Regions from separate parts of the Nonomuraea sp. NPDC049028 genome, predicted to be linked through region 2. Evidence: riboswitches for the same ligand, from Rfam matches in the RefSeq annotation. Region 2 holds a riboswitch; the other holds the start of a gene.
What was found. Region 2 has a riboswitch for cobalamin ahead of ACGFJ2_RS23555 (ABC transporter substrate-binding protein). Riboswitches for the same ligand answer to the same signal wherever they lie in the genome.
Positions count from the first base shown of each region.

Region 1: it holds a riboswitch for cobalamin, as region 2 does, so the genes downstream of both, ACGFJ2_RS03820 (ribonucleoside-diphosphate reductase subunit alpha) here and ACGFJ2_RS23555 (ABC transporter substrate-binding protein) in region 2, are expected to answer to the same signal.

Region 1 is NZ_JBICTR010000001.1:843,107-846,640, forward strand. It holds gene glmS (glutamine--fructose-6-phosphate transaminase (isomerizing)) at 1-151, shown strand, start outside; gene ACGFJ2_RS03810 (SAM-dependent methyltransferase) at 225-992, shown strand; gene ACGFJ2_RS03815 (tripartite tricarboxylate transporter substrate-binding protein) at 1,098-2,063, shown strand; cobalamin riboswitch at 2,068-2,262, shown strand; gene ACGFJ2_RS03820 (ribonucleoside-diphosphate reductase subunit alpha) at 2,389-3,534, shown strand, end outside.
Region 2 is NZ_JBICTR010000006.1:41,306-44,839, forward strand. It holds gene ACGFJ2_RS23545 (SDR family NAD(P)-dependent oxidoreductase) at 1-202, shown strand, start outside; gene ACGFJ2_RS23550 (Gfo/Idh/MocA family oxidoreductase) at 373-1,236, shown strand; cobalamin riboswitch at 1,244-1,364, shown strand; gene ACGFJ2_RS23555 (ABC transporter substrate-binding protein) at 1,437-2,405, shown strand; gene ACGFJ2_RS23560 (iron ABC transporter permease) at 2,417-3,415, shown strand; gene ACGFJ2_RS23565 (ABC transporter ATP-binding protein) at 3,412-3,534, shown strand, end outside.

The sequences.
Region 1 (3,534 bases), on a different contig from region 2:
CGACGTCATCGTGGTGCCGAAGAACGAGATCGAGCTGGACCCGATCCTGCTCACGATCCCGCTGCAGCTGCTGGCGTACCACGCCGCCGTGGCGCTCGAACGCGATGTGGATAAGCCGCGCAATTTGGCTAAGAGCGTCACAGTCGAGTAACTGCTACGACACGGCGGCCACAATAGGCACATAGCCCGTGATAAGCGGACCGGCAGGACTTAAGATCGAAACTGTGCCCGAGTTTCATGGTCAACCGCCAAATCTCGCACGAATGTACGATTACATGCTCGGCGGCACAGACAACTACGCCGTCGACCGCGAGGCGATCGACCGGCTTGCGGAGCTGCTCCCGCAAGCCGTCCTGCTGGCGCGTGCCAACCGGGCCTTCCTCCAGCGCGCGGTCCGCCACCTGGCGGACGCGGGCGTCCGCCAGTTCCTCGATCTGGGCAGCGGGCTGCCGACCCAGGGCAACGTGCACGAGGTGGCGCCGGAGGCGAAAGTCGTCTACGTCGATCGCGACCCGGTCGTCGCCACCCACGCCAGGGCGCTGCTGGAGGAGGCGGGCCGGGCCGTCTTCGTCCAGGCCGATCTGCTCGACCCCGACGAGGTGCTGGCGCAGGCGTCCCGCTTCCTGGACCTGAACGAGCCGGTGGGCGTGCTGCTGGTCTCGATCCTGCACTTCATCCCGGACGCCCGTGACCCGGGCAAGATGGTGACCAGGCTGCGCGAGGCGGTGGCGCCCGGCAGCTACCTGGTGCTCACCCACGCGACCTCGCGGGGACGGTTCGAGGAGGGCGCCACGCCGCTCCACCGGCCCACCTCGGCCGGGGCGGGTACCGACCGGACTCCGAGGGAGATTCGGGCGTTCTTCGGGGACTTCGAGCTGGTCGAGCCGGGCCTGGTGCACGCCCCCGACTGGCGTCCCGACCGGCCCAGGCTGGTCAGCGAGCCCTCGCTGCCGTCGTACCTGCTCGTCGGTGTGGGCGAGAAAACATCATAGTTCTTCCCGACTTTTCGTGATCCCTGATAATGACAACCCTGATGTGTAACAGTGCGTTAAGTGTCAGTGACCTGGGGTAGTTATGGGGTGCGAGGGGAGGACGCCATGCGCCGACGGGGGTTCTTCGCGCTCGGCCTGGCGGTGGCGGCCTGCGCGACAGGATGTGGCACGGAGGGGAGCCTCGGCGGACGCGCCGTCAACGCGGCCGGCCTCTCGGGCCGGTTCGCGATCGTCCCCGGCGCCGGACGCTGGGCCCGCGTCGCCAAGACGCTCGTCAAAACCGCCCGCGACGCCGGTTTCCCCGTCTCCGGCACGCCGCCCGTCACCCGGATCACCGTCACCGGGCTGCCCGCGCTGGCCGCGACCGAGCTCAACAACGGGCTCTCGTTGCTCGACACCGCCACGCCGCTGGCCCGGCTCACCGGCCAGATCGAGGTGGTGGTGGTGCCCGCACACTCCAAGTTCGCCACCTTCGACCAGTTCGGCGCGCAACTGGTCGCCCACCCCGACCGCACGCCCCTGACGGGCGGCCCGCAGGGCGAGCCCGACCACCTGCTGTTCGGGCTGATCGCCAAGGGCCTCGGCGCCGACACCCGGCAGGTCGACTACACCGGTTTTCCCGGCAGCGAGGAGGCCTCGGCCGCGCTCCTCGGCGGCAAGGCCGCGGCGGCGACCGGCACGCTCGCGGACTGGCGCCGCGCCATCGGCAAGGGCCTGGTCAGGGTGCTCGCCGTCTCCAGCGCGCGCCGGGTGGACGGCATCGAGGCGCCGAGCCTGCTGGAGTGCGGGGTGCGGGTGGACTTCGCCGACTGGTGCGCGGCCGTGGGGCCCGAAGGCATGACCGATGACGGCAAGGCCGTCGCCATCCGGCTCTGCGACGAGGTCACGGGGTCCGACTCGTGGCGGGCGGCCTGCCGGGCGGAGGGATGGACCTCGATCCCGCTCAGCGGCGACGACTTCGAACAGTGGCTGGCCTCGGAGATCGGCAGGACCAGGGCCGTGCTCCGCGATCTGGGCATGCTCGACACCGCTGACACAACATGCTGGGGTAGTTGCGCCAAGGGCCACTAGATGTAGGATTCTGCTCGTCGCTGGTTCGCCCCTCGGGGCGGAGCAAAAGGGAACCCGGTGCGATTCCGGGGCTGCCCCGCAGCGGTGAGCGGGAACGACCGCCGTCACGAGCACTGGAGATCTCCGGGAAGCGACGGCCAGTAGGAATGATCGACCATGCCCGCGAGCCCGAAGACCTGCCGGCGACGTTGGGGGAGCCAGCCGGCTCCGCCCATCGAAGTGTCCATGGCCTCGAGGGAGGGCCGGGGGCGTCGGCGGCCGTGGAGTCCAGGGCCGCCGTGCTCTCACGCGCCCTCACGGGGATGAGCTCGCGAGGAGAGAGCACGTGACGCAGATCATTGAGGCCGATCACCAGCCGGCCACGGCCGATCACCAGCCGGCCACCGTCGATCGGCAGCCGACCACCGTCGACCGGCGGCTGGCGATCGAGGAGGCCGCCGCACGAGTGATCACCGATCCGGCCAACTCCCGGATCGCCGCCCGGCTCCTGGCCGAGGAGATCGCCGACGAGGCGGCCGGGCACGGCGTGCGGACCTTCTCCGAGTCCATCGCCGCCAGCCACGCCGCCGGGCTGATCCAGGACTCGCTCGCCGCCTTCGTCGGCGCGCACGCCGCCGAGCTCGACGCGCTCGTCTCCGGCGAGGCGGACGACCGCTTCGAGTACTTCGGGTTGCGTACGGTCTACGACCGCTACCTGCTGCGGCACCCGGAGTCGCGGACCGTGCTCGAACGGCCGCAGCACTTCCTGCTCCGCGTGGCCTGCGGGCTGTCGGAGACGGTCGCCGAGGCCGCCGAGCTGTACGGCCTCATGTCCACGCTGTCGTACCTGCCGAGCTCGCCGACGCTGTTCAACTCCGGTTCGCGCCGGCCGCAGCTGTCGTCGTGCTTCCTGCTCGACTCGCCGCGCGACGAGCTGGAGTCGATCTACGACCGCTACGGGCAGGTGGCCAGGCTGTCGAAGTACGCCGGGGGCATCGGCATCGCGTGGACCCGGGTGCGCTCGCGCGGATCCCTCATCAAGGGCACCAACGGGCACTCCAACGGCATCGTGCCCTGGCTGCGTACGCTCGACTCCTCCGTCGCCGCCGTCAACCAGGGCGGGCGCCGCAAGGGCGCGGCCTGTGTCTACCTGGAGACCTGGCACGCCGACGTCGAGGAGTTCCTGGAGCTGCGCGACAACACGGGCGAGGACGCCCGGCGTACGCACAACCTCAACCTGGCCAACTGGGTGCCGGACGAGTTCATGCGGCGGGTGGAGGCCGACGAGGTCTGGTCGCTGTTCGACCCCAAGGAGGTCCCCGACCTCACCGACCTGTACGGCGAGGCGTTCACCCGCGCCTACCGCGCCTACGAGGCCGACGGTCGCTACACCCGGCAGCTGCCCGCCCGGACCCTCTACGGCCGGATGATGCGCACCCTCGCCCAGACCGGCAACGGCTGGATGACGTTCAAGGACGCCGCCAACCGCACC
Region 2 (3,534 bases):
CGGGCGGGAGCGGCTGGCCGACAAGGCGGCCGAACGGCTGCTGCCCTGGGCCTGCACCCCGGACGACGTGGCCGACCTCGTCGCCTTCCTCGCCTCGGCTGAGTCCCGGTGCATCACGGGACAGACCATCGTCATCGACTCCGGCACGGTGGCCCACCGCCCTGAACACGCCCTGCGCCAATGGCGCGACGCGGCGGGGTGACCACCGGAATTCCCCGGAGCGGTCCGTCACACGACTGTCTCGATCCCTGTGACGGTTTGTCGTGGCAGGAGTCCCTCGGAGCGGACACCCCTGCGGGGGAGCGGAAGACCGGATACCCGGAGAACATTCCTAGGAACCGCATTAGGGTTGTGGCGGATCAAGGGGGATGAATGGAGCCGGTGTCGGTCGGGTTGGTCGGGGCGGGGCCGTGGGCGGAGCGCGCGCATGCGCCCATGCTGGTCAACAGCCCGCATCTCCGGTTCGCCGGCGTGTGGGCTCGGCGTCCGGAGGCTGCCGCTCGGCTGGGGGCGCCGGTGTTCGAGCGGGTCGAGGAGTTGTTCGAGGCGTGCGAGGCCGTGGCGTTCTGCGTGCCGCCGGGCGTACAGGCCGAATTGGGGGTGCGCGCGGCGAAGGCCGGGAAGGCGTTGTTGCTGGAGAAGCCGCTCGCCGACTCGCTGGAGAACGCGCGGCGGCTCGCCGATGCCGTGCGTGAGGCCGGTGTGGCCTCCCAGATGGTGCTCAGCATGCGTTATATGAAGCAGGTCAGGGAGTTCCTGGCGCGCTGCGCGGAAATCGAGGCGTTCGGCGGTCACGCCGCGAACATCTCCGATGTCCTGCTGGGCGGCCACCTCTTCGGCACCCCGTGGCGGCTCGAGCGCGGGGCGCTCCTGGACGTCGGGCCGCACGTGGTCGACCTGCTCGACGCCGCGCTCGGCCGGGTGACCGGCGTGCGCGCGCACGGCAACCCGCTCGGCTGGACCGGACTGCTGCTCGATCACGAGGGCGGCGCGGCCAGCGAGGCGTCGCTGTGCATGGCCGCCGCCGGTGACCTGCCGCCGGCCAGTGTCGCGGTGTACGGCAGGACGGGCAGTGCGACGCTGCTGCCCAGTGATGACGACGATCCGTTCGAGACCATCGCCGAGGAGTTCGCGCGGACCGTACGCCAGGGCGGCGGCCACCCGCTGGACGCGGCCCACGGGCTCAGGTTGCAAGAGATCATCGCCGAGGCGGAAGCCCAATTGGGCACCCCTTGACTTAACGCGCATCTGGCGCATTGATAGCGTCTGTCCGACGCGCAGAGTTGCAGCGAAGTCCGGTGCGAGTCCGGCGCTGTCCCGCAACTGTCATAGCCAGGTCGCCTGCCTCCGCGCTGACGTCATCAACCCTCGTGGAAAAGGGTGATCCGTCGCTCTCAAGCGGGTCTCTCGGTTCCGACAGTGTGAAAGGACTTCTCGTGAGGCCCGTACGCACGGCCTTCGCGGGCGCGCTGCTGGGAACGCTCGTTCTGGCCGGATGTGGTCAGACCAGCACTACCACCACCCCGTCCCCCGCGAGCCCCACCGGCTCCACCGGTACGACCGGCACGACCAGCTCCGCCGCCTTCCCCGTGACGGTCGAGGCGGGCAACGGCAAGGTCAGCATCGCCAAAAAGCCGGAGCGGATCGTCTCGCTCTCCGCCAGCCATACCGAGACGCTCTTCGCCATCGGCGCGGGCCCCCAGGTCATCGCGGTGGACGACCAGTCCAACTACCCGGCCGGTGTCCCCAAGACCGACCTGTCCGGCTTCAAGCCGAACGTCGAGGCCATCGTCGCCCAGAAGCCCGACCTGGTGATCGTCTCCAACGACATCGACGGCATCGTCGCCAAGCTGGGCAAGGTGAACGTGCCGGTCCTCCTGGAGCCCGCCGCCACCAAGCTCGACGAGGCGTACGACGAGATCACCGACCTCGGCGCCGCCACCGGCAACACCGAAAAGGCCGGACAAGTCGTGACTGGCATGAAGACGTCCCTCGACAAGCTCTCGGCGAACGCCCCCAAGGACAAGAAGCTCACCTACTACCACGAACTCGACCAGACCCCCTACGCGGCGACGTCCAGCACGTTCATCGGGCAGATCTACGCCATGTTCGGCCTCACCAACATCGCCGACAAGGCGCCGGACCCGGCGGGCGGCTACCCCAAGCTGTCGGCGGAGTTCGTCGCCCAGGCAGACCCGGACCTGATCTTCCTGGCGGACGTGAAGTGCTGCCAGCAGAGCAAGGACACGCTGGCCAAGCGCCCCGGCTGGAAGGGACTGTCGGCCGTCAAGGGTGACCAGGTGATCCAGCTCGACGACGACATCGCCTCGCGCTGGGGCCCGCGGGTCGTCGACCTGGCACAGACCATCAGCGACGCCGTCGGCAAGGCGGCCACCCGCCAGTGAGGTCCAGACCGATGTGGACGGCGGGCGCGCTGGCCGTGCTCGCCGTCTCCATGGTCGCCGGGCTGCTCGGCGGGGCCGCCGACATCTCGCCGTGGCAGGTGGTGCTCCAGGCGCTCGACTGGCTGCCGTACGTACACGTGGACTCGGGGCTGGCCCCCGTGGAGCAGGGGCTGCTGTTCGAGCTGCGGCTGCCCAGAGTGCTGGTGGCGGCCGTGGTCGGCGGGCTGCTGGCCATCGCGGGGGCCGGCTACCAGGGGGTGTTCCGCAACCCGCTGGCCGACCCCTACCTGCTGGGCGCCGCGGCCGGAGCCGGGCTGACCACCACCGTGGTCATCGTGCTCGTGCCGACCCCGGCCGTCGGCATCCCGGTGGCCGCCTTCGCGGGTGCGGTCGGCGGGGTGTTCCTCGCGTACGTGCTCGGCAACACCGCCGGGCGCTCGGGCGGCACCGCCACGCTGGTGCTCGCCGGGGTGGCCGTCACCTCGTTCCTGACCGCGATCCAGACGTTCATCCAGCAGTTCAAGGTCGAGCAGTTGCAGCGCATCTACTCCTGGATCCTGGGCGACGTGGGCGGCGGGTGGGACCAGTTCTGGCTGGTCCTGCCGTACGCCGCCGTCTCGGCCGTCCTGCTGCTCGCGCACGGGCGGATGCTGGACGTGCTCTCGGTGGGGGACGAGGAGGCCACCAGCCTCGGCGTCCGCGCCGGGCGGGTACGGCTGGCGGTACTGCTCGCCGCCTCCCTGGCCACCGCGGCGGCCGTGGCGGTGAGCGGGCTCATCGGGTTCGTCGGCATCGTCATCCCGCACGTGGTCAGACGGCTGGCGGGCGGCTCCTACCGGATCGTGCTGCCACTGTCGCTGATCGGCGGCGCCGCCTTCCTCGTGCTCGCCGACCTGGTCGCGCGCACCGTCATCGCCCCCGCCGAACTGCCCATCGGGGTGGTCACCATGTTCGTCGGCGCGCCGTTCTTCGTGGCGGTCCTGCGCATGACCCGGCAGACCGCCACATGACCGCCGACACGGCCCGGCCGGCCCGGATGATCGAGACGAGCGGCCTGTCCGTACGGCTCGGTGAGCGCGAGGTGCTCAGCGACGTCGACCTCTCCGTACGGCGCGGCGAATGGCTGGCG